DNA from 2 places in the Stenotrophomonas sp. JC08 genome. Region 2 is predicted to be linked to the other one. Evidence: predicted binding sites of a transcription regulator. Region 2 holds the regulator's gene; the other holds the start of a gene.
What was found. Region 2 encodes FliA, which starts transcription of late flagellar genes. Its sites were predicted from a motif close to TAAAGTTTNNCNNNCNNNGGCCGATAA; they were not measured.

Region 1: the regulator FliA is predicted to act here: its motif matches at 5,941-5,967, upstream of ACSBPQ_RS05570 (HDOD domain-containing protein).

Annotation. Positions count from the first base shown of each region.
Region 1 is NZ_CP197473.1:1,222,535-1,237,933, forward strand. Features, by position in the region: gene ACSBPQ_RS05540 (amidohydrolase) at 1-828, shown strand, start outside; tRNA gene ACSBPQ_RS05545 (tRNA-Leu) at 1,253-1,339, opposite strand; tRNA gene ACSBPQ_RS05550 (tRNA-Leu) at 1,539-1,625, opposite strand; partial or broken gene rnr (ribonuclease R) at 1,962-4,199, shown strand; gene rlmB (23S rRNA (guanosine(2251)-2'-O)-methyltransferase RlmB) at 4,315-5,061, shown strand; gene ACSBPQ_RS05565 (hypothetical protein) at 5,512-5,844, opposite strand; gene ACSBPQ_RS05570 (HDOD domain-containing protein) at 6,006-7,076, shown strand; gene ACSBPQ_RS05575 (phospholipase D family protein) at 7,073-8,653, opposite strand; gene sstT (serine/threonine transporter SstT) at 8,777-9,982, shown strand; gene ACSBPQ_RS05585 (AzlC family ABC transporter permease) at 9,987-10,709, shown strand; gene ACSBPQ_RS05590 (AzlD domain-containing protein) at 10,706-11,008, shown strand; gene ACSBPQ_RS05595 (RNA pseudouridine synthase) at 11,091-11,801, opposite strand; gene ACSBPQ_RS05600 (M48 metallopeptidase family protein) at 11,867-12,364, opposite strand; gene ACSBPQ_RS05605 (DUF2058 domain-containing protein) at 12,438-12,992, shown strand; gene ACSBPQ_RS05610 (DksA/TraR family C4-type zinc finger protein) at 13,066-13,329, shown strand; gene ACSBPQ_RS05615 (sugar transporter) at 13,348-14,607, opposite strand; gene ACSBPQ_RS05620 (hypothetical protein) at 14,803-15,399, opposite strand, start outside.
Region 2 is NZ_CP197473.1:1,557,671-1,573,069, reverse strand. Features, by position in the region: gene ACSBPQ_RS07180 (putative bifunctional diguanylate cyclase/phosphodiesterase) at 1-45, shown strand, start outside; gene flhB (flagellar biosynthesis protein FlhB) at 220-1,350, shown strand; gene flhA (flagellar biosynthesis protein FlhA) at 1,347-3,449, shown strand; gene ACSBPQ_RS07165 (AAA family ATPase) at 3,598-5,286, shown strand; gene ACSBPQ_RS07160 (MinD/ParA family ATP-binding protein) at 5,273-6,157, shown strand; gene ACSBPQ_RS07155 (RNA polymerase sigma factor FliA) at 6,154-6,900, shown strand; gene cheY (chemotaxis response regulator CheY) at 6,914-7,306, shown strand; gene ACSBPQ_RS07145 (protein phosphatase CheZ) at 7,306-7,929, shown strand; gene ACSBPQ_RS07140 (chemotaxis protein CheA) at 7,934-9,793, shown strand; gene ACSBPQ_RS07135 (flagellar motor protein) at 9,839-10,579, shown strand; gene motD (flagellar motor protein MotD) at 10,583-11,542, shown strand; gene ACSBPQ_RS07125 (ParA family protein) at 11,542-12,324, shown strand; partial or broken gene ACSBPQ_RS07120 (chemotaxis protein CheW) at 12,342-13,148, shown strand; gene ACSBPQ_RS07115 (STAS domain-containing protein) at 13,327-13,635, shown strand; gene ACSBPQ_RS07110 (response regulator) at 13,632-13,997, shown strand; gene ACSBPQ_RS07105 (chemotaxis protein CheA) at 14,033-15,399, shown strand, end outside.

The DNA.
Region 1 (15,399 bases), 340 kb from region 2:
AGCAGCGGGCTGTATCAGCATGCCGGTGGCCGCCTGCAGATGCGCGGGGTGAAGCTGTTCATGGATGGTGCCCTCGGCAGTCGTGGCGCCGCACTGCTGGCCGACTACAGCGACGATCCGCACAATCATGGCCTGCTGATGACCACGCCGGAAGAGTTCGAAGCGGCGGTGCGCAAGGCCGATGGCTGCAAGGTGCAGGTGGCCACCCATGCCATCGGTGATCGCGGCAACCGCATCGTGCTCGATACCTATGAAAAGGTGCTGGGCGCGCGCAAGGACAGCGATCACCGCTGGCGCGTCGAGCATGCGCAGGTGGTGGCGCTGGATGATATCGCCCGCTTCGCACCGCTGGGGGTGATCGCCTCGATGCAGCCCACCCATGCGACCTCGGACATGGGCTGGGCCGAGCAGCGTGTCGGCCCGGAGCGGATCAAGGGGGCCTATGCGTGGCAGCGTTATCTGCACAGCGGCGCACGACTGGCGCTGGGGTCGGACTTCCCGGTCGAGCAGGTCGACCCGCGGCTGGGCCTGTATGCCGCGGTGACGCGCCAGGATGCCGAGGGCCAGTCGCCGGGCGGGTGGCAGCCGGACCAACGCCTGAGCGCCGCCGAAGCGCTGCGCGGCTTTACCCGTGACGCGGCATTGGCCGGCCATGATGAAACCGAGGTGGGCATGCTGCAGCGCGGCCTGCGCGCGGACTTCGTAGTCCTGGACCGCGACCCGCTGGCAGTGGACCCCGCCGAACTGGACAACCTGCAGGTGCTGTCTACCTGGGTCGATGGTGAGCCGGTGTACAGTGCCAGTGACACTTCGCACAACGAGTCGTGATCTTTCCAGCGGGAGTCTGCCCACCAGCGGCCCCGCATTCGCGCCTTGCGCGGCGGCACCTCGATGATGACCGCGCAAGTCGTAGCGATTTCAGGCGCCGGGGTGGGGGGCACATCCGGTCCTCGATGAGAGCGGTGCGGAAGTGGTGTTCGCGGCCTTCTCCCAGCTGCCCCTGTTGAATAGAAGGGACATCACCTTCCCGCAACGATTCCATCACCGCACGTCTTTGTGGAGAAGACCGGTGCTGCTGTTGCAGGCCATCCGGGCGAACGGGGAGGGGCTGCGCGTCTTCCCGCATCAGGGCGTGGGGCTGCAGCCGCCTGAAGGGCTCAACCACTGCAGCTGACCACGTTGTCCGCATGTGCAGCGCGGCGACGACAAGGCACAAAAAAACCCGCTTGCGCGGGTTGTTTCGTTTGAGTCGTGGTGCCCAGGAGAGGACTCGAACCTCCACGGAGTTGCCCCCGCTAGCACCTGAAGCTAGTGCGTCTACCAATTCCGCCACCTGGGCGACTCAGGAGCGAGATTATGCAGAGCGGTTTTGTAACCGTCAACACTTTTGTGAATACATGCAGAGGGCGCCGGCGTGGAGGTGAGGTGTTGATCCGGCGCACCGGTGTGGGCCGTTATTCCAGCGTGGCTCCCGGCCTGCAGGCTGCGGCTGCGGCAGATACGAAAAGACCCGCTTGCGCGGGTCTGATCTTGAAACGTGGTGCCCAGAAGAGGACTCGAACCTCCACGGAGTTGCCCCCGCTAGCACCTGAAGCTAGTGCGTCTACCAATTCCGCCACCTGGGCACTTCAGGCCGGCGATTCTGGCCAGCACGATGGAATTTGTCAACGGTTCCCGCATTGCTGCCCGTTGTCGGCATGCGCACTGCGTACACGGTTCAGCAGGTACCATGGCGGTCGATGAAAAACAAAAAGACCACTGGGGCCGGAAAGGCCCACAAGTCCGCCGCCGGCAGCAAGCCGGGCAAGGCCCCGGGCAGTGCCCGCAAATCCAATAAGTTGCCGCCCTGGATGCCTGAGAGCCTGGCGACGCCGGCCAAGACTGGCAAGGGCAAGTCCCAAGACCGGGCTGCCCCGCAGAGCTTTGTCCGTGGCCGCCGCAAGCCGGATCCGGCAGCAACCTTCGACGACCCGTATGCCGCACGCGAGGCCGAGCGTTACGCGCAGCCGATCGCCAGTCGCGAGGCGATCCTGCAACTGCTGGAGCGTTGCGAGGGTCCGCAGAACGCCGAGGAGATCGGTGCGCAGCTGGGGCTGACCGAGCCGGATCGTGCCGATGCCTTGGCCAAGCGCCTGGGCGCGATGGTGCGCGATGGCCAGCTGGTGCAGAACCGCCGTGGCGGCTTCGCGCCGGTGCTGGCGCTGAGCCTGATTCCGGGTGTGGTGATCGCCAATCCGGAAGGCTTCGGTTTCCTGCGCCCGGACGAGGGGGGCGACGATCTGTTCCTGTCGCCCTATGAGATGCGCAAGGTCATGCACGGTGATCGCGCGCTGGCCAATGTCACCGGCATCGACCGCCGTGGCCGCCGCGAAGGCGCCATCGCGCGCGTGCTGGAACGCGGCGTCAATCGCCTGATCGGCCATTTCAGCGTTGAAGCCGGCATCAGTTATGTGGTGCCGGACGACAAGCGCATCCAGCGCAACATCCAGATCCCGGCCGACGCGACCGGTGGTGCGAAGGATGGCCAGCTGGTGGTGTGCGAGCTCACCCATGCGCCGGATTCGCGACGCCCACCGATCGGCAAGATCATCGCGGTGCTGGGCGACAAGCTGACACCGTCGCTGGTGGTGGAAACCGCCATCCACGGCCACGAGCTGCCCTACGAGTTTCCGCCGGAAGTACTGGACGAGGCCACCGCCATCCCGATGACGGTGGAGCCGTCGATGATCGGCAAGCGCGTGGACCTGCGCTCCATGCCGCTGGTGACCATCGACGGCGAGGATGCCAAGGACTTCGATGACGCGGTGTACTGCGAGCCCAACCGTGACGGTTTCCGTCTGGTGGTGGCCATCGCCGACGTGTCCAACTACGTGCGCCCCGGCACGCCGCTGGATGATGAGGCGCAGAAGCGCGCAACGTCGGTGTATTTCCCCGGTTTTGTCGTGCCGATGCTGCCGGAGACGCTGTCCAACGGCATCTGCTCGCTGCGGCCGAACGAGGACCGCATGTGCTTCGTCTGCGACATGCAGGTCGGGCGCGACGGGCAGGTGAGCGCATCACGCTTCTATGAGGCGGTGATGAGTTCGCACGCGCGGCTGACCTACACCCAGGTGTGGAATGCGGTCGGTGAGGATGACGCCGTGGCCAAGGCCGAGATCGGCGCGCTGCTGCCGCAGATCCAGGCACTGCACCAGCTGTACCGGGTGCTGGCCAAGGCGCGTGAGCACCGTGGCGCGATCGAGTTCGAATCCTCCGAAGTCCGCTTCGTGCTGGACAACCGCGGCGAAGTCACCCAGGCCGGCATGCTGGTGCGCAACGATGCGCACAAGCTGATCGAGGAATGCATGATCGCGGCCAACGTGGAGGCGGCGCGTTACCTGCTGTCCACCCACATTCCGGCGCCGTACCGCGTGCACGAGCGGCCACCGGAATCCAAGTACGCCGACCTGCTGGAATTCCTCAAGGAGTTCAAGCTGAGCCTGCCGGCGTGGAGCAAGGTGCAGCCGGGCGACTACACCCGACTGCTGAAGAAGGTGCGCGAGCGCCCGGATGCGGCGTTGCTGGAGTCGGTGCTGCTGCGCAGCCAGTCGCTGGCGGTGTATGCGCCGGACAACAACGGCCACTTCGGCCTGGCGCTGGAAGCGTACGCGCACTTCACCTCGCCGATCCGTCGTTACCCGGACCTGCTGGTGCACCGCGCGATCAAGTACGCACTGACCGGCGCGCCGCGCGAAAAGTACACCTACACCCCGCGCGAGATGGCGGCCTTGTCGCTGCAGTGTTCCGAGCGGGAGCGCCGTGCCGATGAGGCCGAACGCGAGGTCGACGAGCGCTTCCGTGCGGCGTGGATGGAGAAGCACGTCGGCGGCCAGTTCGATGGCGTGATCAGCGGCGTGACCAGCTTCGGCCTGTTCGTCGAGCTGGACGAGTCCAAGGTCAACGGTCTGGTCCATGTGACCCAGCTGCCGCACGACTATTACCAGTTCGATCCGATCCGCAAGACCCTCAGCGGCGACCGCCGCGGCAACGCGTTCCGCCTCGGTGATCGGGTCCGCATTCTGGTGCTGAAGGCCAGCATGGAAGAGCGCAAGATCGATTTCCGGCTGGTCGAGAAACTGGACGGCGAAGCCATCGACACTGGCCTGTCGCCATTGCCCGAGCGCGGCAAGCCGGCCAAGCGCAGCAAGAAGAAATACTGACCGTGATGGCGGCCGCCGCGTGGTGGCCGCCATTGGACCCCCGTAGGCCGGTGGCAGCTGCGGGTGGCGCCGAATGGGCCTACCATTGCCACCCCGTTTTCCCCATGTGACGCCCATGAGCAAGCAGAACCAGTGGATCGTCGGCGTCAATGCCGTGGCCTCCTCGATTGAAAAAGACCCGGAGAACGTCCGCGAGGTGCTGATCGAAGCCGGCGCCAAGAACCCGCGCCTGGTTGAAATCGAGGAAGAAGCCCTGCGCAAGGGCATCGACGTGCGCAAGGTCAATGCGCAGGCGTTGGGCGGCGTGGCCGGGCAGGTGCGTCACCAGGGCGTAGCCGCACGCTATGCCGCTGCGAAACTGTGTGCCGAGAACGAACTGCAGGGGCTGATCGAGGCTGCCGAAGGCAAGGCGCTGGTGCTGGTGCTGGATGAAGTGCAGGACCCGCACAACCTCGGCGCCTGCCTGCGCAGCGCGGCCGCTGCCGGTGTCACCGCCGTGGTCATCCCCAAGGACAAGAGTGCCCCGGTCAATGCCACCGTGCGCAAGGTCAGCGCCGGCGCCGCCGACCGCATCCCGGTGGTGGCGGTGACCAACCTGGTCCGTTGCATCAAGGACATGCAGAAGCTGGGCGTGTGGGTGTACGGCCTGGCCGGTGAAGTGGATACCACCGTCCACCAGCTCGACCTGCGCGGCAACGTGGCGCTGGTGATGGGTGGCGAGGCCGAAGGCCTGCGACGGTTGACCCGCGAAACCTGCGATCAACTGGTCCGCATTCCGATGCCCGGGGATGTCGAAAGCCTCAACGTCTCCGTCGCGACCGGTGTGGCATTGTTCGAAGCGGTGCGCCAGCGATTGGTGTAACCCGGATTGTTGAAGGAACGATGCTGCAGACTACGTTGCGCTTTCCGCTTTCCGCTTTCCGCTTTCCGCTTTCCGCTGCAGCGCTGCTACCTGTCCGGCTTCGGCTCTGTGATATCTCCGCCATTTCCGGCCATGCCGTCCGAGGGTAGTGATCGAAGAGGGGGCTTTACCGCAGAGGCATTGCCGGTCGTAACTGGTCGAGAGCTTCTGATCCTGTCCGGTGGACCTTCGCCAGAATCATCTGGTTGTTGAAATGCCTGATGGCTTCACCCGGGCCGGTCTGTGCGGCATCACCCGCCATCCGCCCATGGTCCATGGATATACAGCGTAAGCGACGTCTGTACCTGCGTTGATCTCCCCGGCCAAACCGTGATTCGGATAGGCCCTTCGTACTGGTAAAGAAGTGGGAAGGCGAAGGTGGGATAACTCCGGACAGATCTGTCCCGGTCTTTACATTGCCGGACAGGCGGGATCTTTCCCGGTGACGCTGGCGCATATGCGTCGGCGACACTCCAGGCCCTGCAGGGTGTTGGCACCCGGGCAAAAGCGCAGCTGTGCCTGGACGCTGGATTCGGTCGAGGCCGACTTCTTGCTTGCGACCTGGTCGAAGGCGGTACGTTCGTCTCGGGTGCGCTGCTGCTGGTCGGCTTCGATCTTGGCGATCAGATCGTCCATGGTGCGTGGTTGCTGCGTTGCCGGCCTGGGCTTTTCGTCTTCCTTGATGATGCCGAGCAAGGTGCCGAGCAGATTGTCGTCTTCCTTGTCCTTGGCACCGGTGAGCATTGCCGGTTGCGGATTGTCTTGAGCTGCTCCCAGGGGGGAGCATCGAGTCGCAATTCTGCATGGAAGCCGGACAGCTACATCCTCCAATCTCCGGCTTCAAGTCCACGCAGGCGGTGCCGATAACGATGCCGGGGTTCTGCTCGGGTTGCGTAGACGTGGACATGATGATTCTGGCGGCCGCTGTGGCTGCGCTGGTAGTGGTGTTGATCGCACGCAGGGGCACGCTCCGTGCGCGGGTTTCGCCGCGGCGGCAATACGTGGGTGAGATGGTGGAGGCGGCTGGCGCCGTGCCCGGGGTCGAGCCGATGGCGTTGGCGGTGTTGCGGCAGCGCTTCCATATGTTGGCGCTGGGGCTGGCAGAGGTACCGGCGGAAGAGCCGGGGCCGGAGCATCACGAGATCAGCGGCAGGGTGATGGCCGCGTTGCAGCGGGCGGATCTGTCGCCGCGCTATATACCGCGCCGCCCGCAGCTGCTACCGCAGCTGATCCAGAGCGTGAATGACAGCACCGCTTCGGCGCGCTCGATCAGCCGCATCATCGGCAGCGATCCGGTGCTGGCGGTCAACCTGCTGCGCATCGCCAATAGTCCGCTGTACCGTATCCAGCGCCATGAGGTGCAGAGCATCGAGCGGGCGGTGACGCTGGTCGGCAATGACGGCATCCGCCAGATCATCACCGCGGCGCTGGTGCAGCCGGTGATGAATCCACCCGACCGCGATGGAGGGCGCTACTCGAGGCAGCTGTGGGAATACACCCTGCGCATGTCGTTGGCCGCGGCCGACCATGCCCGCAGCATGGACAACGAGGACGGATTTTCCGCACAGCTGGCGGGGCTGTTGCGCGGTCTGGGCGTGGCGATGGTGGTGCAGGCCACGGCCGATGCCTATTCGCGCCGGCAGACACTGCCGCCTTCGCCGCAGGTGCTGCTGCGCTTGATCGACAGCTGTGCGGCGGCAACCGCCGCGCGTATCGCCCGCGAGTGGGAACTGGAGCCGGCCATCGTGCAGGCACTGGAAGCGCAGGCCCGGGAGCAGGCCCGGGAGCAGGCGGGGAGCGGGCTGGCACGCTCGCTGCAGCGGGGCGAACTGGCGGCCTCGCTGTCGATGCTGTGCGACGGGCAGGTGCTGTCGGTCGAGCAAGCGCAGGCGCAACTGGCCCTGCACCTTCCGCCACATGTGGCCGGCTGGCTGTGGCGGCGGGTCCATCCGCAAGAACGTGAAGGCATCGCTTAAAGCTGCGACTCCAGTGGCAGCCAGCTGATCACACGGGCGATTGCGCGTTGCAGCCAGGTGCTGTCCGGCTCGGTGGTGAGTACGGTGGGCGGCGGTGTTTCCCACTCCAGCCAGCGCAGCCGGTTCCCTCCGTCCAGGTAGACCCGGTAGCTGAGCTGCGGGCCTGACAGACGCAGGTATTCAGTGCGCAGCCGTGCGGCCAGCTGGGGATCGTCGAACACCGCGCCCATTTCGGTATTGAGATAGGCCGAGCGCGGGTCCAGGTTGAACGAGCCGACGAAGCCGCGACGGTCGTCGATCATGAAGGCCTTGGTATGCAGGCTGGCGCCGCTGCTGCCGAAGGTGGAGGCCTTGTGTTCGTTGCCGCGTGCCTTCAGTTCGTACAGCTGCACGCCACCGGCCAGCAGCGGCATGCGGTAGTTCATGTAACCGCTGTGCACGGCGGCGACATCGTTGGCGGCCAGCGAATTGGTGACGATGCCAACATGTACGCCCCGGGCTACCTGGTCGACCAGGGCGGCGGTGCCGGTATCGCCGGGAACGAAATAGGGAGAGATGAACAGTGCCTTGTGGCGCGCGCTGCCCAGTTCATCCACCAGCCGGGTGACCAGCCAGTCGCTGCGGTCGGTGGTGTGGCGTTTCTGCGGCGGGTCGGAATGCAGCTGCACGTCTGCGCTCCAGTGCAGGTCCAGTTGCTTGTCGAAATAGGCCTGGCCGAGATGGGCTTGCACCCGTTGCAGATACGGCTGCGCCCCGATCAGGCGGGTGTCCTGTTCCGACCGGCTGATGAAGCGTTCCAGGTCATGCGGCGATGTCGGGTGCAGCGCGGCGATCGGCACCACCATCGTGCTGTTCCAGTAATCGTCGAAGATGCTGCCGGCCTGCTGCGCCGCCGGGCCGGCCAGCAGCAGGTCGAGGTCGCGGAAGTTCACGTCCGGGCGCGCATCGAAATATTCGCCGCCGATATTCCGGCCGCCCACAATCGTCACCTGGCCATCGGCGGTCCAGGCCTTGTTGTGCATGCGGTGGTTGATGCTGAAAACCCGCTGCACCATTTCCACCAGCCGCCACAGGCCGTCGCGGTTGCGGAAAGGGTTGTACAGGCGGATCTCGATATTGGGATGGGCATCGAGCGCCATCATCAGCGGGTCCATGCCGACCGCGTTCATGTCATCGAGCAGCAGTCGCACCCGCACACCGCGCTCGGCCGCGGCGTGTACCTCGCGCGCCAGCAGGTGGCCGAGCATGTCGTCGTGCCACATGTAGTACTGCAGGTCGAGGCTGCGCCCGGCCATGCGGGTGATGAGGGCGCGGGCGGCGAAGGCTTCCAGGCCTTCGGACAGGAACACCGTGCCGTTCTTGCCGGGATGGGCCACGAACAGCGGCTGCAGCTGCTGGTCCAGCAGCGTCTGCCCGGCTTCCACCGGCAACACGTGGGAGGGCGTGCCGATCGCCTTGGGAGTAAGCCGGTCGCCCAGCAGCAGGCCGCTGATGACCAGCAGCACCAGCACGCCGAGGAGGCGGCCGAACAGGCGCAGCAGCCGTCGGGGAAAGGAGCGGGGAGGCGTTGTTTCCATGGGCGGATGCTAACGGCGTTTGCCGCGGATGGGGGATGGCAGGGCGATCCATGACGTTATGGGGGTGCGGTGGAGGGCACCGCCGGGAGAGAATCGCGGTTTGCCTTTGTGCCGAGTCCTGCGATGAGCGACCGTCCGTTTTCCTTCCGCGCGCCGAGCCTTGTGGTGCAGATCGTCATCGGCCTGGTGGCCGGCATTGTGCTGTCGCAGCTGTGGCCGGGCGGGGCGCGGGCGGTCGGCCTGCTTGGCACGGTGTTCATCTCGGCGCTGAAAGCGGTGGCGCCGATACTGGTGCTGGTGCTGGTCACCGCCTCCATCACCAACCACCGGCACGGGCAGAAGACCAACCTGCGCTTCATCATCGTGTTGTATGTGCTCGGCACCCTGGCGGCGGCACTGGTGGGCGTGACCGCCAGCTTCCTGTTTCCCAGCACGCTGACGCTGAAGGCCGCCGAGGTCGGCTTGAATGCGCCCAGCGGCATCGACCAGGTGCTGCGGACGCTGCTGATGCAGATCGTCGACAACCCGGTGCATGCGCTGCTCAATGCCAACTACATCGGCCTGCTGGCCTGGGCGATCGGACTGGGCCTGGCCTTGCGCCATGCCAGCGAGAGCACGCGCACGCTGGTGTCCGACCTGTCCCAGGCGGTGACCTGGCTGGTGCGGATGGTGATCCGGCTGGCGCCGTTGGGCGTGTTCGGCATCGTCGCCTCGCTGCTGGCCGAATCCGGCCTGGGCGAGCTGAAAACCTACCTGCACCTGCTGTATGTGCTGGTCGGCGCGATGCTGTTCATGGCGCTGGTCGGCAATCCGCTGATCGTGGCGGTGGTGACCCGTCGCAATCCGTATCCGCTGGTACTGCGCTGCCTGCGCGAAAGTGGCATCACCGCGTTCTTCACCCGTTCCTCGGCGGCCAACATCCCGGTCAACATGGAGCTGTGCCGCAAGCTGGGGCTGCAGGAGGAAACCTATTCGGTGGCGATCCCGCTGGGTGCGACCATCAACATGGCCGGTGCGGCGATCACCATCTCGGTGCTGACGCTGGCGGCGGTCAATACGCTGGGCATCGCCGCGGACCTGCCGACCGCCTTGTTGCTGAGCGTGCTGGCGGCAGTGGGTGCCTGCGGTGCTTCAGGTGTACCGGGTGGTTCGCTGCTGCTGATTCCGCTGGCCTGCAGCCTGTTCGGAATTTCCAACGACATCGCCATGCAGGTGGTGGCGGTGGGCTTCATCGTCGGCGTGGTGCAGGACTCGGCTGAAACCGCGCTCAACTCCTCCACCGACGTGGTGTTCGTCGCCGCTGCAGAACAGGCGCGCGCGCGAGGTTGACCCCATGCATCAGCGCTTCACCCCGGCGGTACGCATCGGCCTGTCGATCGCGCTGGCGACCGGCCTGTATGGCATCTCCTTCGGCGCGCTGGCGGTGGCCTCGGGTTTCAGCGTGCTGCAGACGGTGGCGCTGAGCCTGCTGATGTTCACCGGAGGCTCGCAGTTCGCCTTCATCGGCGTGATCGCGGCCGGTGGTACCGGTGCGGCGGCGTTCGGTGCGGCCACGCTGCTGGGCATCCGCAACGCGGTGTACGGGGCACAGATCAACCATCTGCTGCAGCCGCGCGGGTGGCTCAAGCCGCTGGCGGCGCAGGTGACCATTGACGAATCGGCGGCCACCGCTGCCAGCCAGACCGATCCGGCCGAACAGCGCCGTGGTTTCTGGGTGGCCGGTATCGGCGTGTTCGTGCTGTGGAACCTGTTCACCCTGTTGGGAGCATTGCTGGGCGATGCGCTCGGCGATCCGCGCCGCTGGGGCCTGGATGGGGCGGCGGTGGCAGCATTCCTCGGGCTGTTGTGGCCGCGGCTGCGCTCGCGCGAACCGGTGACCATTGCCGTGGTCTGCGCGCTGGTCACGGTGCTGGCCTTGCCATGGCTGCCGCCGGGTCTGCCGATCCTGCTGGCAGCCGCGGTGTCGGCGTTGTGGGGCTGGTTCGGGCAGGGGCCGGCCGATGAAGGATTGGAGCCGGATGTGGCGCCAGACACCGGCAAGGAGCCGGTGCAATGATGCTGTGGGGCTGGATCCTGCTGGGGTGCGCGGCGGCGTGGGCGATCAAGTTCGCCGGTTATCTGGTACCGGTGCGCTGGCTGCAGTCACCGCGCATGAGCCGGGTGGCCGGCTGCCTGACCATCGGCCTGCTGGCCTCGTTGACGGCGATGAACACGGTGTCTGCGGGCACCGGCCTGGCACTGGATGCCCGGCTGGGAGCATTGATCGCCGCCGCGTTGGCGTTAGTGTTGCGGTTGCCGTTCCTGGTGGTGGTGCTGGCCGGTGCGGCTGCGGCGGCGTTGCTGCGTCTGCTGTAGGACAATGATCTCCCGCTGACGTCGCTGGCCGCTTGCGTAGACCAAATCCAGCGGGCGCTGCGGTGCTTCCCGAAGCGAGCGCTCAGAAGCGCTGGCCGACCGGGAGATAGCGCCACTGGCCTTCGGGCATCTTGCTCAATCCCACCTGGCCGATGCGCAGGCGACGGACCTGGCCGGCTTGCAGCCCGACCTGGGAACACATCCACGGCAATTGGCCCGGCTGCACATCCTTGATCGCAAAACGCAGCCGCTGCTCGCTCTGCCAGCTGACCTTGCAGCCGGGTAGCGCGCGATTGCGGTACACCAGCCCCTGGGTGAGCTTGGGCATTGCCCACGGCGTGGGCTCGCCGCTGACATCCACCATGTACTCCTGCTCCAGTGTCGGGCCGGCTTCCAGCAGGTGGCGACGCACGCGCCAGTCCTGGGTGAATACGACCAGCCCGCTGGCGCCATCGTCCAGCGGCATCAGGGCGTCCAGCCGCTGGAAATGGCGACGCAGCAGGCGGATATCGGAGGCATCGTCGGCAAACCGGTTGCCTTCGACCAGCAATGCCGGCAGATCGGCGGCACGGGCGCCGGCGGGCTTGTTGAGCAGCAGGGTGGCCGGCTCGGCGGCCTCGGCGCTGGCCTCGGCGGCCAGGGTGACGACTTCAGTGGTCACCATCGTCTGCGGGGTTTCCACCACCACGCCGTCGACGCTGATCCAGCCGCCTTCGATGTACTGCCGGGCCTGCGCGCGCGAGCACTGCAGCAGCGCGGACACGCGCTTGTCGAGACGGATCGGGGAGGTCATGGCAGCTGCAAGGTCAAGGCGGGCGGGGAGTGTAGCGCCGCTGGCCGGCAGCGGCGATGGCCGGTTCAGCTGCCTTCGTGTTCCAGCGCGGTCAGATACAGACGCAGATCGAACTCGTACTGGTGGTAATCCGGCTCCATGTGCAGGCACAGCTGGTAGAAGGCCTTGTTGTGCTCGGCCTCCTTCATGTGCGCCAGTTCATGCACGACGATCATCCGCAGGAACTCGGCCGGCGCTTCGCGGAACACGCTGGCGATGCGGATCTCGCGGCTGGCCTTGAGTTTTCCGCCGTGGTTGCGGGAAATGGTGGTGTGGGTGCCCAGCGCGTGTTTGAGCACCTGCAGCTTGCCGTCGTAGAGCACCTTGCCCAGCGGCTGCGACTGGCGCAGGTGACGGTCCTTCAGCGCCTGCACGTAGTCGTAGAGCTGGCGGTCGTTGCGCACCGTGTGCGGCTGCGCGTAACGCTTGCGCACCGCCTCGCCGAGCTTGCCGGCGTCCAGCAGCTCGCGGGCGCGCTGCTGCAGGTGCTCGGGATAACCGTTCAGGTACTTCAGGGTGTGCATCGATGTGTCGGCAGGGCGTGGGGCTGGCCGCTATCATGGCAGGCCACGGCAACACGAAACCCGAATCACGAACATGGCAAAGGCGAATCCACTGCAGGAACAGCTGCTCAAAGCGGGGCTGGTCAAGAAATCACAGGTGTCGCAGGTGGCGCGCGAGCAGGTCAAGGCGCGCCATGGCAAAGGTCCGGCGGCTCCCACCGAGAGCCAGCGCGAGGCCGAGCGCGTGCGCGCCGAGAAGGCCGAGGCCGATCGCCTGCTGGCCGCCGAGCGCAATGCCCAGCGTCGTGCCGAGGAACTGCGCGCGCAGGCCCGGCAGATCATCGCCGACCGCAAGCTGCCGCGTGCCGGCGAGCAGGAATACCGTTTCAACGACGGCACGCTGATCCGTACGTTGCTGGTTACCGAGGGCTTGCGCAAACAGTTGGCCGACGGTGCGGTGGTGATCGTCCGTCACGGCGAGGGTTTCGAGCTGTTGCCGCGTGTTGCTGCCGAGAAGGTGCGCGAGCGTGCCGCCGACCTGATCGTGCTCGACCACGGCCAGAGCGCCGATACGCCGGCGTCCACCGGCAACGCCGAGGACGATGCCTACTACGCGCAGTTCCAGGTGCCCGACGATCTGATGTGGTGAACCGCGGCGGCGTTGATCCGTTGTTCAAGCAACTGCGCTAGGCTGCAGGCCGGTCACTTCGGAGTCGGCAGCCATGGCCACCGGTTGGGCGGGCGATACCGCCGTTCAGGATCAGATCGACGCGACGGTCGAGGACGCGATCAAGCGTGCCCGCAGCCGCCTGCCCAGCGGGCCTGGACTTGAGCACTGCGAGGAATGCGACGCGCCGATCCCCGAGGCGCGGCGCAAGGCGGTGCCCGGCGTGCGATTGTGTGTCGCCTGCCAGCAGGCGCAGGACGAAGACGAGGCGTTCAGCGGCTACAACCGGCGCGGCAGCAAGGACAGCCAGCTGCGGTAGCCGTTGCCGGCGCAATCCTCAGCGAGGGTCCACGCGCAGCTGGAAGCTGTCGCGCCAGCGCAGCATCGCCAGCAGCCACCACAGTCCACCGGCGCTGGCGATCAGGCCACCGACCAAGCCGATGTGCTGCATGCCCAGGTGCAGGCTGACCTGGCTGCCGATCAGCGCGCCGGCGCCGATGCCGATATTGAAGATGCCCGAGAACAGCGCCATCGCCACATCGGTCGCATCCGCGGCCAGATGCAGCACCTTGGACTGCATCGACAGCGAGAAGCAGATCATCGCCACGCCCCAGATCGAGACCAGCAGATACAGCGCGCCCAGGTTGCCCAGGCCAGGCCGCAGCAGCAACAGGCAGGCGGCCAGGGTGCCAATGGCCGTCAGCAGGAAACCGCGCGGCCAGCGCAGCCCGTAGCGCGAGAACAGCACGCTGCCGGCAAACCCCATGCCACCGAACAGCAGCAGTACCAGCGTGGTGACGTGCGCATCGAAGCCGCCGATGGCCTGCACGAACGGTTCGATATAGCTGTAGCCGGTGAACTGTGCGGCGACCACCACCATCACCAGCAGGTACAGCGCCATCAGCGCCGGGCGTCGCAGCAGCAGTGGAATGCTGCTGGCCGAACCGCTGTTCTGGCTGGGCAGGGCCGGCAGCAGCCGTGCCAGCACCAGCATCACCAGCAGCGCGACCCCGCCGATGGCCATGAAGGTGATGCGCCAGCCCAGCCATTCGCCGACGATGCGGCCCAGCGGAATGCCCAGCACCATCGCCACCGAGGTGCCGGTGGCCAGCAGGCCCAGTGCCTGCGGGCGTTTGCCTTCCGGTGCCACGCGCACCGCCAGCGAGGCGGTGATCGACCAGAACACCGCATGCGCCAGGGCGATGCCGATGCGGCTGGCCATCAGCACCGGATAGCTCCAGGCCACACCCGAGAGCACATGGCTGGCGATGAACAGGGCGAACACGCCCAGCAGCAGACGGCGGCGGTCGAAGTTGCGGGTCAGCAGCATGCACGGCAGCGAGGTCAGCGCGACCACCCACGCATAGATCGTCAGCATCAGCCCGACCTGCTCGATCGGCTTGCCGAAGCTGGCGCCGATATCGCTCAGCAGCCCGACCGGGACGAACTCGGTGGTGTTGAAAATAAAGGCGGCCAGCGCCAAGGCGATGACGCTGAGCCAGCGCTGGCGGTCATTGCGCGGAGCGTGGATTGCGGAAACGGGAACAGCGTCGCCGGCCTGTGGGGCAGGGCAGGAGGAAACCGGAGAAGAAGGCATCGAGAGCTGGAGCGGCGACCGGTGGGGGCGGTCAGTGCGGGAATTTTCGCACGCGCAAAGCGGATGCGGATGAAACGCAGCAGCCCATCACGCCAGGGTTCTGGAGCCGCTCCTGCCGCCCGCAGCGCTCCGGGGCAGGGCATTGCGGTGGACGAACCGGTAAGCCCGGTCGTCCCCGCAGGCATGGTGTGGGCGTCAGCCGGCCGGCACCCAGGTACCGCCCGCACCGGCGCAGGAGGCTGGCAGCGGGGTGAGGTCGGTGCGCTGGTAGTAGTACGCATCCATGCCCGAATTCATGAAATTGCGGCAGCTGCCCTGTGCCGGCGTGGGGCAGCGCGGCAGGTAGTCGATGCGCGCCGGCGCGTTGCCGGCAACGGTCAGCCCGTTGGCCAGCCCTTCGCAGGCACGCTCGAATTCGGCCTTGGAGTAGCGCCCGCCGGAGGCCATGCAATCACGGATGTCCTCGGTGTGGCCGGCGAGGGTGACGCGGCCACTGAGCATGCACGCCTGTGGCGGGCCACCGCTGCCGCGCGCCGCGGGTTGCCGGGCGAGCTGACGGCGCACATGCGCGGCCGGGTCGAAGTTGCCGTCGGCATCGAGCGACATGTCGTCATCGTCCATTTCGTCCAGATCCGCGTCGCTGTCGTGATCGGGGGCGGGATCGGGATTGGAAAGCGTGGCCAGCGCGAGGGTGTCGGCGGCGCGGGCCTGCGCGCTGGCGCTGCAGGTGAGGCCGATGGCGGCCACCAGCACGCACAACAGCAATGGGGTCAAAACCGGGGACAACGGCTT
Region 2 (15,399 bases):
GACACCGAGCCGGCGCCCTTCACGGAACGTCCGCTGCACCGGTAACGGCGGACAGGCTGGCGCGTAGCTCCCTGCACCGGATTCCACGTCCATGCAAGCACCGCAGGTTCGCCCGGGCGACATGGGCGCAACGCCCGATCGACCGGCAGCGTGCCTGGCAGGCCCTGCTGGAACAGTTCTTGCAACCAGACCCGTAACCCCCCGCTTGCGTGCTGTGCGATGTCCGAGAACGAACAGTCCGGCGAAAAGACCGAACTTCCCACCGAAAAGCGCCTGCGCGACGCCCGTGAGCAAGGCAATATCCCGCGCTCGCGCGAACTGGCCACCGCCGCAGTCTTCACCTCCGGGGTACTGGCGATCTACGCGCTGGCCGGCCATATCGGCAATGGCGCGCGCAGCTGGCTCAAAGCAGCGCTGGCACCGGAGCCGGCGCTGTTGCGCAACAGCGACCTGCTGTTCGGACATGCCGGCTGGCTGCTGCTGAAGCTGATGGTGGCGATATCGCCGCTGGTCGCCGTCTGCGTGCTGGCCAGCTTCATCTCGCCGGTGCTGATGGGCGGGCTGAGGTTTTCCAACAAATCGCTGGTGCCGGACTTCAAGCGGCTCAATCCGATGAGCGGCCTCAAGCGCCAGTACGGCCCCGAGGCGTTGGCCGAACTGGCCAAATCGCTGCTGCGCGTGCTGTTCGTCGGTACCGCTGCCGGCCTGAGCATCTGGCACGGCATCGACGGTCTGCGCGGATTGCTGCACCAGCCGCTGGAAGCGGCGGCACGCAACGGGCTCGGTTTCACCCTGCAGTTGCTGCTGGCCACGGCCGGGGCGATGGCGGTGCTGGCCGCCATCGATGCGCCGTACCAGAAATGGAACTGGCTGCGGAAATTGAAGATGACCCGCGAGGAGCTCAAGCGCGAGCTCAAGGAGAGCGAGGGCAGCCCCGAGGTCAAGGGCCGCATCCGCCAGATGCAGATGCAGCTGTCGCAGCGGCAGATGATGGAGGCGGTGCCGTCTGCCGATGTGGTGGTGGTCAATCCCACCCATTACGCGGTGGCACTGAAATACGAGGGCGGCCGCATGAGCGCTCCCACGGTGGTGGCGCGCGGCGTGGATGAAATGGCGCTGCGCATCCGCCAGGTGGCCGACGGCAACAAGGTCGCCATCGTCTCGGCACCACCTTTGGCACGCGCCTTGTATCGGGAAGGGCAACTCGGCAAGGAAATCCCCGTGAGACTGTATTCGGCCGTCGCCCAGGTCCTGTCCTACGTCTACCAGCTGCGCCAATGGCGCACCGGCCCCATGCCCGCACTGCCGCCGCTGGAGGTGGATGAGTTCGGCAAGGGAGGACGTGCATGAGCACCACTTCGATGCCGCCCACTGTGCGCCGCGCGCTGGAAATGCTGCGCAACGGCCTTGGCACGCCGCTGATCGTGCTGGCGCTGCTGGCGATGGTGGTTGTGCCGCTGGCCGCGCCGGTGCTCGATGCCCTGTTCACCTTCAACATCGCCATCTCGCTGATGGTCCTGCTGGCGGTGGTGTACGTGCAGCGCCCGCTGGACTTCACCATTTTCCCGATCGTGCTGCTGGTCACCACCATGCTGCGGCTGGCGCTGAACGTGGCCTCCACCCGCGTGATCCTGCTCAACGGCCAGGACGGACAGGACGCCGCCGGCAAGGTGATCGCCTCGTTCGGCGAATTCGTGATCGGTGGCAACTACGCGGTCGGTATCGTCGTGTTCGCGATCCTGACCATCATCAATTTCGTGGTCATCACCAAGGGCGCCGGACGCGTGTCCGAAGTGGCCGCGCGCTTCACCCTCGACGCGATGCCCGGCAAGCAGATGGCGATCGACGCCGACCTCAACGCCGGTTTGCTGACGCGCGAGGAGGCCAAGCTGCGCCGCGAGGAAGTGCGCGAGGAAGCCGACTTCTACGGCGCGATGGACGGTGCCAACAAGTTCATCCGCGGCGACGCGATCGCCGGCATCCTGATCCTGTTCATCAACCTGATCGGCGGCCTGGCCGTCGGCGTCCTGCAGCACGGCATGCCATTCGGCGACGCGGCAGCCACCTACACCCTGCTGTCGATCGGTGACGGTCTGGTGGCGCAGCTGCCGGCGCTGCTGGTGTCCAGTGCGGTCGCACTGCTGGTTACCCGCGCCTCGCGCCGGCAGGACATGAGCCAGGCGATGATGGGCCAGGTGTTCGGCCAGTACCGCGCGTTGGCCATCGCCGCCGGCATCATCGGTCTGGTCGGGCTGGTACCGGGCATGCCCAACGTCGCTTTCCTGACGCTGGCCGCGATTCTGGCGTTCCTGGCCTGGAAATTGTGGAAGCGCGACAGCGCCGCCGCGGCGAGTGCGCAGCCAGCGGCCGCCGCTCCGGGCGATATTCCGGGGCTGCCGTCCTCCGCGCCGGCGGCCACCGCCGAACTGAGCTGGGACGAGCTGCGCCCGATCGACCCGCTGGGTCTGGAGGTCGGCTATCGGCTGATCCCGCTGGTGGACAAGAACCAGGGGGGCGAACTGATGGCGCGCATCAAGGGCGTGCGCCGCAAGCTCACCCAGGATGTCGGCTTCCTCATTCCCTCGGTACATATCCGCGACAACCTGGAACTGCCGCCCAGCGGCTACCGCCTGCTGGTCCACGGCGTGCCGGTGGCCAGTGCCGAGATCCACCCCGACCGCGAACTGGCGCTGGATCCGGGCAGCGCGCTGGGCCAGCTCGACGGCATCGCCGGCAAGGACCCCGCATTCGGTCTGGATGCCACCTGGATCCAGCCGCACCAGCGCGCCCATGCCGAATCGCTGGGCTACACCGTGGTCGATCCGGCCACCGTGGTCGCCACCCACCTGTCGCACCTGATCCGCGAACACGCGCCGGAGCTGCTCGGCCACGAGGAAGTCCAGCAGCTGCTGGCGACGCTGGCCAAGAGCGCGCCCAAGCTGGTGGAAGACCTCACTCCGAAGGCGCTGCCGATCTCCGTCGTCGCGCGCGTGCTGCAGAACCTGCTCACCGAACGCATCCCGGTGCGCCAGCTGCGCAAGATCGCCGAGGCACTGGTGGAGAACGCCGCGCAGACCCAGGACCCGGCCGCGCTCACCGCCGCGGTACGCAACGCATTGGGCCGTTTCATCGTGCAGGAGATCGCCGGGATGGCGCCGGAGCTTCCGGTGTTCACCCTCAATCCGCAATTGGAACGGGTCTTGCAAGAATCCACACAAGGCAATGGTGCCGCACTGGAACCCGGTCTCGCCGAACGCCTCCACCAGAGTCTTGCCGAATGTGTCGGCAAGCAGGAGGCACGCAACGAGCCGGCGGTGGTGCTGGTACCGGGCCCGGTCCGCGCCGCACTCGCCCGGATGGTCCGCCACAGCGTCCCCGCGCTGTCGGTACTGGCCTACAGCGAAGTGCCGGAGGACAAGCGCCTGAAGCTGGTCGGCACGATCAGCTGAAGCACTGGAACCCGGCACCGGTGACGTAAACCGGACGCCTGAAAAAACCGCAGCAACGAAGGACGCAGGAGCTACCACCGCCATGTTCAACAGCAACAGCCACCCATCGCCTTCGTCGCAACCGCATTCAAATTCCCGGTACCACAGCATGAAAATCAAACGTTTCGTCGCCGCCGACATGCGCACCGCCATGAACCTGGTCCGCAAGGAACACGGTCCGGACGCGGTGATCCTGTCCAACCGGCGGATCGAGGAAGGTGTCGAGATCGTGGCGGCGGCCAACTACGACGAAGCCGCTGTGCAACGCGCCCTGGAAGCCAGCCGCCCGGCCCCGGCGAAGCCGGCCAAGCCACGCAGCGCCGCCGAAGCGATCATGGCCGCCGTCACCCGGCGCAAGACTGCCGAGCCGGAAGCCGTCATTCCCACCGCTTCCGCCGTGGCCGCGCTGGCCCGCTCGGCGGTGGGCGCCACCGGCCGTTCCCTGGACAGCAGCGCCGACCTGCTGCCGCGGCACAGCCGCTTTGCCGCAATGCTGCAGCCGCAGCCGCCATCGCCACCACAGCCGCGCGCCGATACCCCAGCGGCAGCGCAACAGACCTTCGCCACCCTGCCTCCTGCCGACGATGCGCCGGTGGTGCCGGCCTTCCTCGCCCCCGGTACTGCCCGCCCGGCGGCGGCACTCGCCGAGATTCCGGCACCACCGCCGGCAACCGCGACGGCGGGCGTGGGCACCCGCGCCAATTTCATGATCGACGACACCCCGGCAGACATTGCGTCGATCACCCGGGACGCAATGCCGACGCCGCCGCCGGCGCCGACGTTGCCGCCACTGCCGGTCGCCGCAGAACCGCAGCCGGCAGTCGCCGCAGTCGCGGCCACCGAACCGGCGCCGGTGCCGTCGCTGGTCGCCGTCGACAGCACGCCACGCGATGACACCCAGATGCTGGAGCTGCGCCGCGAAGTGGCCGACATGCGCCAGCTGATCGAGCGCGAGATGAGCCGTTTCACCGATGAGCGCCTGCGCGGCAGCGCGGTGCGTGCCAACGCGCTGGATCTGATGGAGGAATACGGCTTCGACGCCGGCCTGGCGCGTGATGTGGTGATGCAGATTCCGCTGGGCACTGATCCGGCCCGTGCCCGTGGGCTGATGCTGGGGCTGATCTCGCGCAAGCTGCCGATCGCCCCGATCGATCCGATCGAGACCGGCGGCGTCATCGCCCTGGTCGGCCCCACCGGCGCCGGCAAGACCACCACCATCGCCAAGCTGGCCTCGCGTTTCGCCGAAGCCCATGCCGCCCGCGACGTGGCGCTGGTCACCACCGACACCCAGCGCATCGGCGCCCGCGAGCAGCTGTACGGTTTCGGCCGCCAGCTCGGCATTGCCGTGCACGAGGCCAACAGCGGCACCAACCTCAACCAGCTGCTGGAACGGCTGGCCGACTACAAGCTGGTGCTGATCGACACCGCCGGGCTGGGCCAGCGCGACCGTGCCCTCGCCGCGCAGCTGCAGTGGCTGCGTGCCGCCGGCCAGATCCGCACCCTGCTGGTGCTTCCGGCCAACACCAGCTTCCAGGACATGGATGAAGTGGTGCGCCGCTTCGGTGCCGCCAATCCGCAGGGGCTGGTGCTGACCAAGCTCGATGAGACCGGCCGCTTCGGTTCGGCACTGTCGGTGGCGGTCGATCACAGCCTGCCGATCACCTGGGTGACGGACGGCCAGGACGTTCCGGAGGACCTGCACCGCGCCTCTGCGGCCAATCTCGTACTTCGCCTTGAAGATTTGCGCCGCGCGGCCGATATGCCCTGCAACATGGAGTTCAACAATGCCGTCGCGTGAGTACGCCCAACTGACCAACACCTTCCCGCTGTCGGCCACCCGCCGCCAGCCGGCCGGCCCGGTGCGCACCATCGCGGTCACCGGTGGCAAGGGCGGCGTCGGCAAGACCAACATCTCGGCCAACATGGCCGTGGCGCTGGCCGGGATGGGCAAGCGCACGCTGCTGCTGGACGCCGATCTGGGCCTGGCCAACATCGACGTGATCCTCGGCCTCAAGCCCACGCACACCCTGGCCGACCTGGTCGCCGGGCGCTGCACGCTGGAGGAGCTGATCCTGGAAGGCCCGAACGGGGTGCTGGTGGTGCCGGCCGCGTCCGGTCGCCGGCACATGGCCGAACTGCAGCCGGCCGAACACGTCGGCCTGGTCAACGTGTTCTCCGAGCTGGAACGCGACCTGGACGTGATGATCATCGACACCGCCGCCGGCATCACCGACAGCGTGCTGACCTTCTGCCAGGCCGCGCAGGACACCGTGGTGGTGGTCTGCGACGAACCGGCCTCGATCACCGACGCCTACGCGCTGATCAAGGTGCTCTCGCGCGAACGTGGCGTGGACCGCGTGCAGGTGGTGGCCAACATGGCGCGCGATGCCAACGAAGGCCGCGTGCTGTACGAGAAGCTGGTGCGCGTGTGCGACAAGTTCCTCGCCGACGTGTCGCTGAACTACCTGGGCTGCGTGCCACAGGACGACTGGCTGCGGCTGTCGGTCCAGCGCCAGCAGCCGGTGATGAAGGCCTACCCGTCCTCGCCGGCCGCGCTGGCGATCCAGGAGATCGCCCGTCGCACCGCCCGCTGGGAAGCACCGACCGAGGCCCGTGGCGGCGTGGAGTTCTTCCTGGAGCGCATCATCCAGCGCGGGGTGCCTGCATGAACGCCGCCGCCCAGTACCGCGAAGTGCAGCGTGCCAGCAGCAACGACTGCATCACCCGGCATGCCGACCTGGTGCGCCGCATCGCCCATCACCTGGCCGCGCGCCTGCCGGCCAGCGTCGAGGTCGACGACCTGATCCAGGCCGGCATGATGGGCCTGCTGGAAGCCTCGCGCAGCTATGACGCCGATCAGGGCGCCTCGTTCGAGACCTACGCCTCGATCCGCATCCGCGGCTCGATGATCGACGAGATCCGCCGCGGCGACTGGGTGCCACGCTCGGTGCACCGCCGCGCCCGTGAAGCCGCCAACACCATCCGCCGCATCGAGCAGGCCAGTGGCCGCGCCGCCAGCGCCACCGAAGTGGCCGAAGCGATGGAGCTGCCGCTGGACGAATACATGCGGCTGGTCGAGGACGCCTCGCGCGGCCAGGTACTGAGCCTGGAGTCGCGCATCGAGGACCAGGGCGAACTGGATACCCCGACCACCGGCGGCCCGACCCCGCTGCAGGTGCTTGAACGCAGCCAGTTCGGCGCCGAGCTGGGCAAGGCCATCGCCCAGCTGCCCGAACGCGAACAGCTGGTGCTGTCGCTGTACTACGAGCAGGAATTGAACCTGAAGGAAATTGGCGCAGTGCTGGGCGTGAGCGAGTCGCGGGTCTGCCAGATCCACGGCCAGGCGGCGCTGCGCCTGCGCAGCCGGTTGAAAACATTCGAGGCGGCCGATGCCGGCCTCGAGGAATCATGAAGAGGAAAGCCCTTTGAACAAGAACATGCGCATCCTGATCGTCGACGACTTCTCGACCATGCGCCGCATCGTCAAGAACCTGCTCGGCGACCTGGGCTTCACCAATACCGCCGAGGCCGAGGACGGGCATGCCGCGCTGTCGCTGCTGCAGAGCCAGCCGTTCGATTTCATCGTCACCGACTGGAACATGCCGGTGATGACCGGCATCGAGCTGCTCAGGGCGGTGCGCGCCGATCCCAAGCTCAAGACCCTGCCGGTGCTGATGGTGACCGCCGAGGCCAAGCGCGAGCAGATCATCGAAGCCGCACAGGCCGGCGTGAACGGCTACATCATCAAGCCGTTCACCGCGCAGACGCTGGAAGAGAAGCTCGGCAAGATCTTTGAACGCCTGGCGGCGAGCGCCTGATGGTCACGCCCCCCGATACCGCAGGCGACCGCAATGCGCTGATCCAGCATCTGCAGGAGGCGCTGGGCGCGCTGGAAAGCGGCGACGAGGCCGGCTGGCGCCAGGAAATCGACGCGCTGGCCGCGCTGCGCACGCAGCCGATGATGGCCGGACTGGGCCGGCTGGCACGCGAGCTCGGCCAGGCGCTGGGCGACCTGCCCACCGTGCCCAGCGATGCCGGCGAGCTGGATGATGCCTGCGCGCGCCTGGACCACGTCGTGGAGATGACCGAGAAGGCCACCCACCGCACGCTGGACCTGGCCGAACAGTGCCGCGAGCTGGTCACCGGCCTGCGCGAAAGCCGCCTGCCGGCAGTCGAGCACGAACAGGCGCTGGAGCAGATCCGCCGCAACCTCACCGAGATCGCCCTGACCCAGAGCTACCAGGACCTTACCGGCCAGATCATCCGCCGCGTGGTCAGCATCGTCCGTCGCGTACACGAGGGCTTCGGCGCGCTGGGACTGCCGCAGCCGGAAGAAGAAGCACCGGGCAACACACTGGCCGGCCCTGCCGTGGGCGGACTGGACCGTCACGCCGTTTCCCAGCACGACGCCGACGATCTGCTTTCCGATTTGGGGCTGTAAGCGCATGAGTGCCTTTGCCGACGACATCGCCGCCGACTTCATCCTTGAAGCCCAGGAAATCCTCGACCGCCTCGGCGAACAGCTGGTCACGCTGGAGCAGGCGCCACAGGACGCCGAGCAGCTCAACCTGGTGTTCCGCGGTTTCCATACGCTCAAGGGCGGCGCCGGCTTCCTGTCGATCACACCGATGGTCGAGCTGTGCCATGTCGCCGAAGAAACACTGGGGCTGGCGCGCTCGGGCAAGGCCGAGTTGCTGGCCCACCATTTCGACGCCGCCCAGCAATCACTGGACTGGCTGCAGTCCATGCTCGACGCCGTGGCCGCCGGCACCGAGCCGGTGCACGCCCCGGCCAGCCTGATCGCCCAGTTCGATATCGGTGCTGCACCCGCCCCAGCTCCGGTCAAGGCCGTGGCAACGGTCGCCGCCGGGAACGACAGCGACCTGATCAGCGAGGACGAATTCGAGGCCCTGCTTGATGCGCTGCACGGCAGCACCGCACCCGGTGCCACGCTGGCGGCGAAGGCCGATGAAGAGCTGATCAGCGAAGACGAGTTCGAAGCCCTGCTCGACCAGCTGCACGGGGGTGCCGCGCCCGGTGCGCAACCGCTGGCCACCGTCACTGCCCCGGCTCCCCCGCCGCGACCGGTCCCGGTCCCTGCCCCGGCGCCGAAACCCACCGCGCCGCCCAAGTCAGCCGCCAAAGCGGTGGAACCGGAGCAGACGGTGCGCGTGGACACCAAGCGGCTGGATGCCATCGTCAACCTGATCGGCGAACTGGTGCTGTCCCGCAACCGCCTCAAGACGCTGCGCACGCGGTTGAAGGACGAGGAGCTGGACCGCGCCGTTTCCACCCTGGATATCGCCACCGCGCGGTTGCAATCGGCGGTCATGCGTACCCGCATGCAGCCGGTCGGCAAAGTGTTCTCGCGCTTTCCCAAGGTCGCCCGCGACGTCGCCCGCGCGATGGACAAGGAAGTCGATCTGGAACTGGTCGGCGCCGACACCGAGCTGGATCGCAACCTGGTCGAGGCGCTGGCCGACCCGCTGGTGCATCTGGTGCGCAACGCCATCGACCACGGTGTGGAAGCCCCCGACCTGCGCGAAGCGCAAGGCAAGCCGCGCATGGGCCACGTCCGCCTGTCCGCCCAGCAGGAAGGCGACTACGTCTCCATCGAGATCCAGGACGATGGCGCCGGCATCGACCCCGAACGCCTGCGCGCCAAGGCCCGCGAGAAGGGGCTGATCGACCCGGAAGCCGCCGCACGCCTGAGCAGCGAGGAATGCCTGCACCTGGTGTTCCTACCGGGATTTTCGACCAAACAGCAGGTCACCGACATCTCCGGTCGCGGCGTCGGCATGGACGTTGTGCAGTCGCGCATCCGCGAGCTCAGCGGCCAGATCCAGATCCAGTCCGAACTCGGCCGTGGCAGCCGCTTCCTGATCCGCGTGCCGCTGACCCTGGCGATCCTGCCGACCCTACTGGTGCAGGCCGGTCAGGATGTCTACGCGCTGCCGCTGGCGAGGGTGATGGAGGTGCTGCATGCACCGGCCACCTCGCTGGGCTGGTTCGACGGTCGCGCGGTACTGGACCGCAAGTCGCACACGCTGGCGCTGGTGGACCTGCGCCAGTGGCTGGCCGTGCCGCCAACCCCGTCCCCGCTGCTGACCATCGTCGTGCTGCAGGTCGGTGAAGCCCGCTTCGGACTGGTCGTGGACCAGGTGCGCGGCCGCGAGGAAGTGGTGATCAAGCCGCTGCCCAAGGCGCTGCGCGGATTGCGTGGCTATGCCGGCGCGACCCTGATCGGCGACGGCCGCATGGCACTGATTCTCGACGTCGATGGCCTGCGCAACCCGCAGGACTGACGCGCTTCCGTTCAAGTAGCCCCACTCCAAGCCGATACCTTATAAATGGACAGACTCAGCATCATCGGACTCTTTCTCGCCCTGGCCTCGCTGGTGGGCGGCAGCATCCTGAAAGGTGCCGGGCTGTCGTCACTGTGGTCGCCGGCGGCGTTCGTGATCGTGATCGTCGGCACCACGGCGGCGATCCTGTTGCACACCTCGCCGGCAATTTTCAAACATGCCTTCAAGATCGTGCGCTGGGTGGTGTTCCCGCCGGAAAGCGACCGCCCGGCGCTGATCCAGCAGATCGTGGACTGGAGCAATATCGCCCGTCGCCAGGGCCTGCTGGGGCTGGAGTCGCAGGTGGAACTGCAGGACGACCCGTTCGTGCGCAAGGGCCTGCAGCTGGTGGTCGACGGCGTGGAGCCGGAAACCATCCGCCACATGCTGGAAATCGAACTGGGCAGCCAGGAGCACCACGACCTTGCCGCCACCAAGGTGTTCGAGGGCATGGGCATCTATGCACCGACGCTGGGCATCATCGGTGCGGTGCTGGGGCTGATCGCGGTGATGAAGAACCTGGCCGATCCGAGCATGCTCGGCCATGGCATCGCCGCCGCGTTCACCGCCACCATCTACGGTATCGCCTCGGCCAACCTGCTGTTCCTGCCGATCGCCGCCAAGCTCAAGAACGTCATCGCGCACAACAGCCGCGAGCGCGAGATGGTCATCGAAGGCCTGATCGCCATTGCCCAGGGCGAGAACCCGCGCAATATCGAAACCAGCCTGGCCGGCTTTGTGAGCTGAGCCATGGCCCGTCGCAAACCCCAGGAAGAGCACGGCAACCACGAGGCCTGGGCGATTCCCTATGCCGACCTGATGACCTTGCTGCTGGCGTTTTTCGTGGTGATGTATGCCATCTCCTCGGTCAACGAAGGCAAGTACCGGGTGATGGCCGACGCCCTGACCACCGCTTTCGGCGGCGCGCCGCGTGCCGTCAGCCAGGTGCAGGTGGGCAACATGCAGATCCAGGGCGGCGGCCATGACACCCCGACGGTGATCCGCTCGCCGAGCATGGCCGGTGGCCCGATGAACGACCCCACCCGCTTGCCGGCGATGGCCTCGCAGATGCGCATGCCGGTGTCGCTGCGCGACCAGGCGCAGCTGCAGCGTGCCGAGCGCCAGCTGGGCCGTATCGCCGACCAGCTCAGCAGCGCGCTGGCGCCGCTGCTGAAGCAGGGCGTGATCACCGTGCGCCGCACCGAGCTGTGGATCGAAGTGGAGATCAACAGCGACATCCTGTTTGGCACCGGCTCGGCGGCGCTGGGCCATGACGCCCGCGACACCCTGGGCAAACTGGCCGATGTGCTGCTGGCCGCACCCAACGGCGTGCGCGTGGAAGGTCATACCGACAATCTGCCGATCGCCACCGCGCAATTCCCCTCCAACTGGGAGCTGTCCGCCGCCCGCGCCGCCAGCGTGGTGCACCTGTTCGCCGACCACGGCGTGCAACCGGAGCGGCTGGCGATGGTCGGCTACGGACAATTCCGTCCGCGCGACAGCAATGCGCTGCCGGAAGGCCGCAACCGCAACCGCCGGGTGATGGTGATCATCCTGGCCGATTCGGCCGCCAGCGTGGACGCGCTGTCCGAAGGCATCACCACGGCCGCCGCCGAAGCGGATATCGACGATGGCGCCGGTGAAAACCTGGTGCCCCCGCTACAGACCGCCCGCCCGGTCATGGCCGATGTTATTGAAGGAGTGCAGTGATGCGTATCTGGGCCGTTGCCAACCAGAAAGGTGGTGTAGGCAAGACCACCACCACGCTGGCGCTGGGACGCGGCCTGGCCGCGCTCGGCCACACGGTGCTGTTGATCGACCTGGACCCGCACGCGTCGATGACCCGCGCCTTCGGCGTGCCGTTCGATCCGCCGCCTGCGGGCGTGCTGGAGCTGTTCGCCACGCCACCGGCCGACATCGGCACGGTCAGCCAGTGCAGCCGGATTCCCGGCCTGGATTTCCTGTGCGCGCAGGCGGCGCTGGCCACGCTGGAACGTCGCAGCGCCAACCAGCCGGGGCTGGGACTTGCCCTGCAGCAGGCATTCGCCCGCCATGGCCAGCAACACGACTACATCCTGCTCGATTGCGCGCCGACGCTGGGCCTTTTGATGATCAACGCGCTGGCCGCCGCCGACCGCCTGATCATCCCCACCCAGGCCGAACCGCTGGCGCTGCATGGGCTCGATGGCATGGTGCGTACCGGCGAGATGGTCGAGCGTTCACGCGGCCGGCCGCTGCCGATCTCGATCCTGCCGACGCTGTTCGACCGCCGTACCCGCACCGGCAACGAGACCCTCAGGCAGATGCAGGATCGTCACGGCGAACGCGTATGGGAAGACGCGATTCCGGTCGACACCAGCATTTCCAACCCGGCCGCGCTGACCGTGCCGGTCACCAGCGACGCCTATCCCGGCCGCGCCCTGTCGGCCTATCGCCGTGCACTGGAATGGTTGCGCGCCAGCGATGCCCGTGCCCTGGAGCGTGCGGCATGAACGGCACCGACGTACTGGACGACTATCTGGGCGAGCTGCTGCAAAGCGGACAACCGGCCACATCCACCGTGGCAGCGGAGCCTGCCGCTGATGCGGTCGTCGACCTGCCGGCACCCGTGGCCGAAAGCGCAGCCGCCACAGAACCGGAACGCATGCCGGAGCCGGTTCCAGCAGCGTGCCCGGCACCTGTCGCCGCAGCGGCACCGGTGGCAGCGGAGGTTTCACCGGCAGCAGTTCCGGCAACTGTCCCGGCTCCCAGGCCCGCTGCGCCTGCGGCTCCAGTATCGCCCCCGTCCACCCGCGCCCCTGCTCCACAACCGGCCCCCACCGCAGGCAATGCCTGGGCGGCCCTGCAGGCACAGGCACGCGAACCACAGCCGCCACGCCAGCAACGTGCCAGCGACCGGACCTCGCGCTGGTTGCGGCTGCGCTGTGGCGCGCAGGTCTACGCGCTGGAGCTGCTGAAGGTGCAGGAAGTGGTGCTGCCGGTGCCGCTGCTCGGGCTGCGCGGTACCGCCGCCTCGATGCTCGGCATCATGAACCTGCGCGGCCAGGTGGTACCGGTCATCGACCTCGGCCTGCATCTGGGCTTCGCCCCGATCGTCGAGGACAGCCAGACCCGCATCGTGGTGCTGGAGGAGAACGGTGAAACCCTGGGGCTGCGCGTTTCCGCGGTCGAGGATGTCGCCAACCTCACCGATTCGCAGATCGAACCGCCCGATACCGCGCGTATCTGCCAGATTTCCAACGCCCTGTTCCGTGGTGTGGCCCGTGTCGGCCCGCAGCCGATGATCCTGCTGGATGCCTCGCAGCTGTTGCAGTGAGGCGGGGAACACCTGGCGGGGAACGAGTGATGGGGAATGAGGAATCAGAACGCGCGGGGTGCGTCCCTGCCCGTTTGCCGCTCCCTTCCATCCGCTTCTCTCGATTCGTTTCCCGTTCCCCTAAAGTCCACCGCGCGGCGGCCGTTAACTGCCCTAGTACCGTTCGTCCGGAGCAATGATGAGCACAGTGGCATTGGCGCAGGATCTCGGCATCGAGACCAGCAGCGACCTGAAACAACAGCTGGCCCCTTACCTGGACCAGCCTGGCGACCTGCAGGTGGATGCCAGTGAAGTGGGCCGTATCCACACCGCCGCCGTGCAGGTGCTGTACGCCTTCGTGCTGGCGCGCCAGCAGGGCGGCCACCGCACCGTCTTCAACAACGCTACCGCTACCTTCCTCGACGCCCTGCGCCTGCTTGGCGTCCTCCAGGCCTTTGTCCTGGAGCCTTCCCCCGACACATTGAAATCTGTGGAGAACGCCGCATGAGCGCACGTATCCTGGTGGTGGACGATTCGGCGTCGATGCGCCAGATGGTCTCTTTCGCCCTCACCTCGGCCGGTTATTCCGTTGAAGAAGCCGAAGATGGCGCCGTCGCCCTGGGCACCGCCAAAGGCCAGCGTTTCAACGCGGTGGTCACCGACGTCAACATGCCCAACATGGATGGCATCTCGCTGATCCGCGAACTGCGCCAGCTGCCGGATTACAAGTTCACGCCGATGCTGATGCTGACCACCGAGTCGGCCGCCGACAAGAAGTCCGAAGGCAAGGCCGCCGGTGCCACCGGCTGGCTGGTCAAGCCGTTCAACCCGGAGCAGCTTGTCGCCACCGTCCAGAAAGTCCTGGGCTGATCGCCCCCACCCGCCCCCACCACGGAACCTAGCCGATGAGCATGGACCTGCAACGTTTCCACGCCACATTCTTCGAAGAAAGCCGCGAAGGCCTGGACGCGATGGAAACCGGCCTGCTGGCTCTGGAAGGCGGGCAGCTGGATCCAGAGATCATCAACTCGGTATTCCGCGCCGCCCACTCGATCAAGGGCGGCGCCGGTACCTTCGGCTTCAATACCATCGCCGACCTCACCCACGTACTGGAAACGCTGCTGGACGAGCTGCGGGCCGGCAAGCGGGCACTGGAGCCGGCCGCCGTCGACGCGATGCTGTCCTCGGTGGATGTGTTGCGGGCGCTGCTGCGCGAAGTGGAACACGGCCAGCCCGCCGATCCGCAGGCGGTACAGGCGGTGACTGCGCGCCTGGAGGCGGTGCTCTCCGGCCAGACCACACCGGCCACCGCCGCCAAGGTCGAAGACGAAACGCCGAACGGCTGGCAGATCGGTTTTGCGCCATCGCCGTCGCTGTTCATGAGCGGCAATGACCCGCTGCGCATCATCCGCGAGCTGGAAACCCTCGGCCCGCTGGAAGTGGCCGCGCGCGCGCAGCGGCTGCCCGGCTTCAGCCAGCTCGATCCGCTTGAGGCCTACCTGGCCTGGGACCTGGGCCTGACCGGCAAGGTGCCGCGCAGCAAGATCGAGGACACCTTCGCCTGGGTGGTCGACGATTGCGAACTGGACATCCGCCCGGCCGCACCACCAAGCCTGGCCGCGCCCACACCCACACCGGCCGTCACCGCGGCGGCTGCGCCTGCACCGGCGGCCGCCACGCCTGCCGGCACCGGCCACGAAGCCGAAAGCTCGATCCGCGTCAGCGTCGACAAGGTCGATGCGCTGATCAACCTGGTCGGCGAACTGGTCATCACCCAGGCCATGCTCAAGCAGGTGTCCGGCGCGCTTGAGCCGGCCCATGCCGAACAGCTGCTGGCCGGCCTGGACCTGCTCGAACGCAATACCCGCGACCTGCAGGAAGCGGTCATCAGCGTGCGCATGCTGCCGGTGGACGCTGTGTTCCGCCGCTTCCCGCGGCTGGTGCGCGATCTGTCATCGCGGCTGGGCAAGCAGGTGCGGCTGCGCACCATCGGCGAAGGCACCGAGTTGGACAAGGGCCTGATCGAGAAGATCGCCGATCCGCTGGTGCACCTGGTACGCAACTCCATCGACCACGGTCTGGAAATGCCGGACGTGCGCCGCGCCGCCGGCAAGGAAGAGACCGGCACCATCACCCTGGCGGCCTCGCACCAGGGCGGGCATATCGTCATCGAGGTCAGCGACGACGGACGCGGCTTCAACCGCGACAAGATCCTGCAGAAAGCCCACGAGCGCGGCCTGAACGTACCCGACAACCCGACCGATGCACAGGT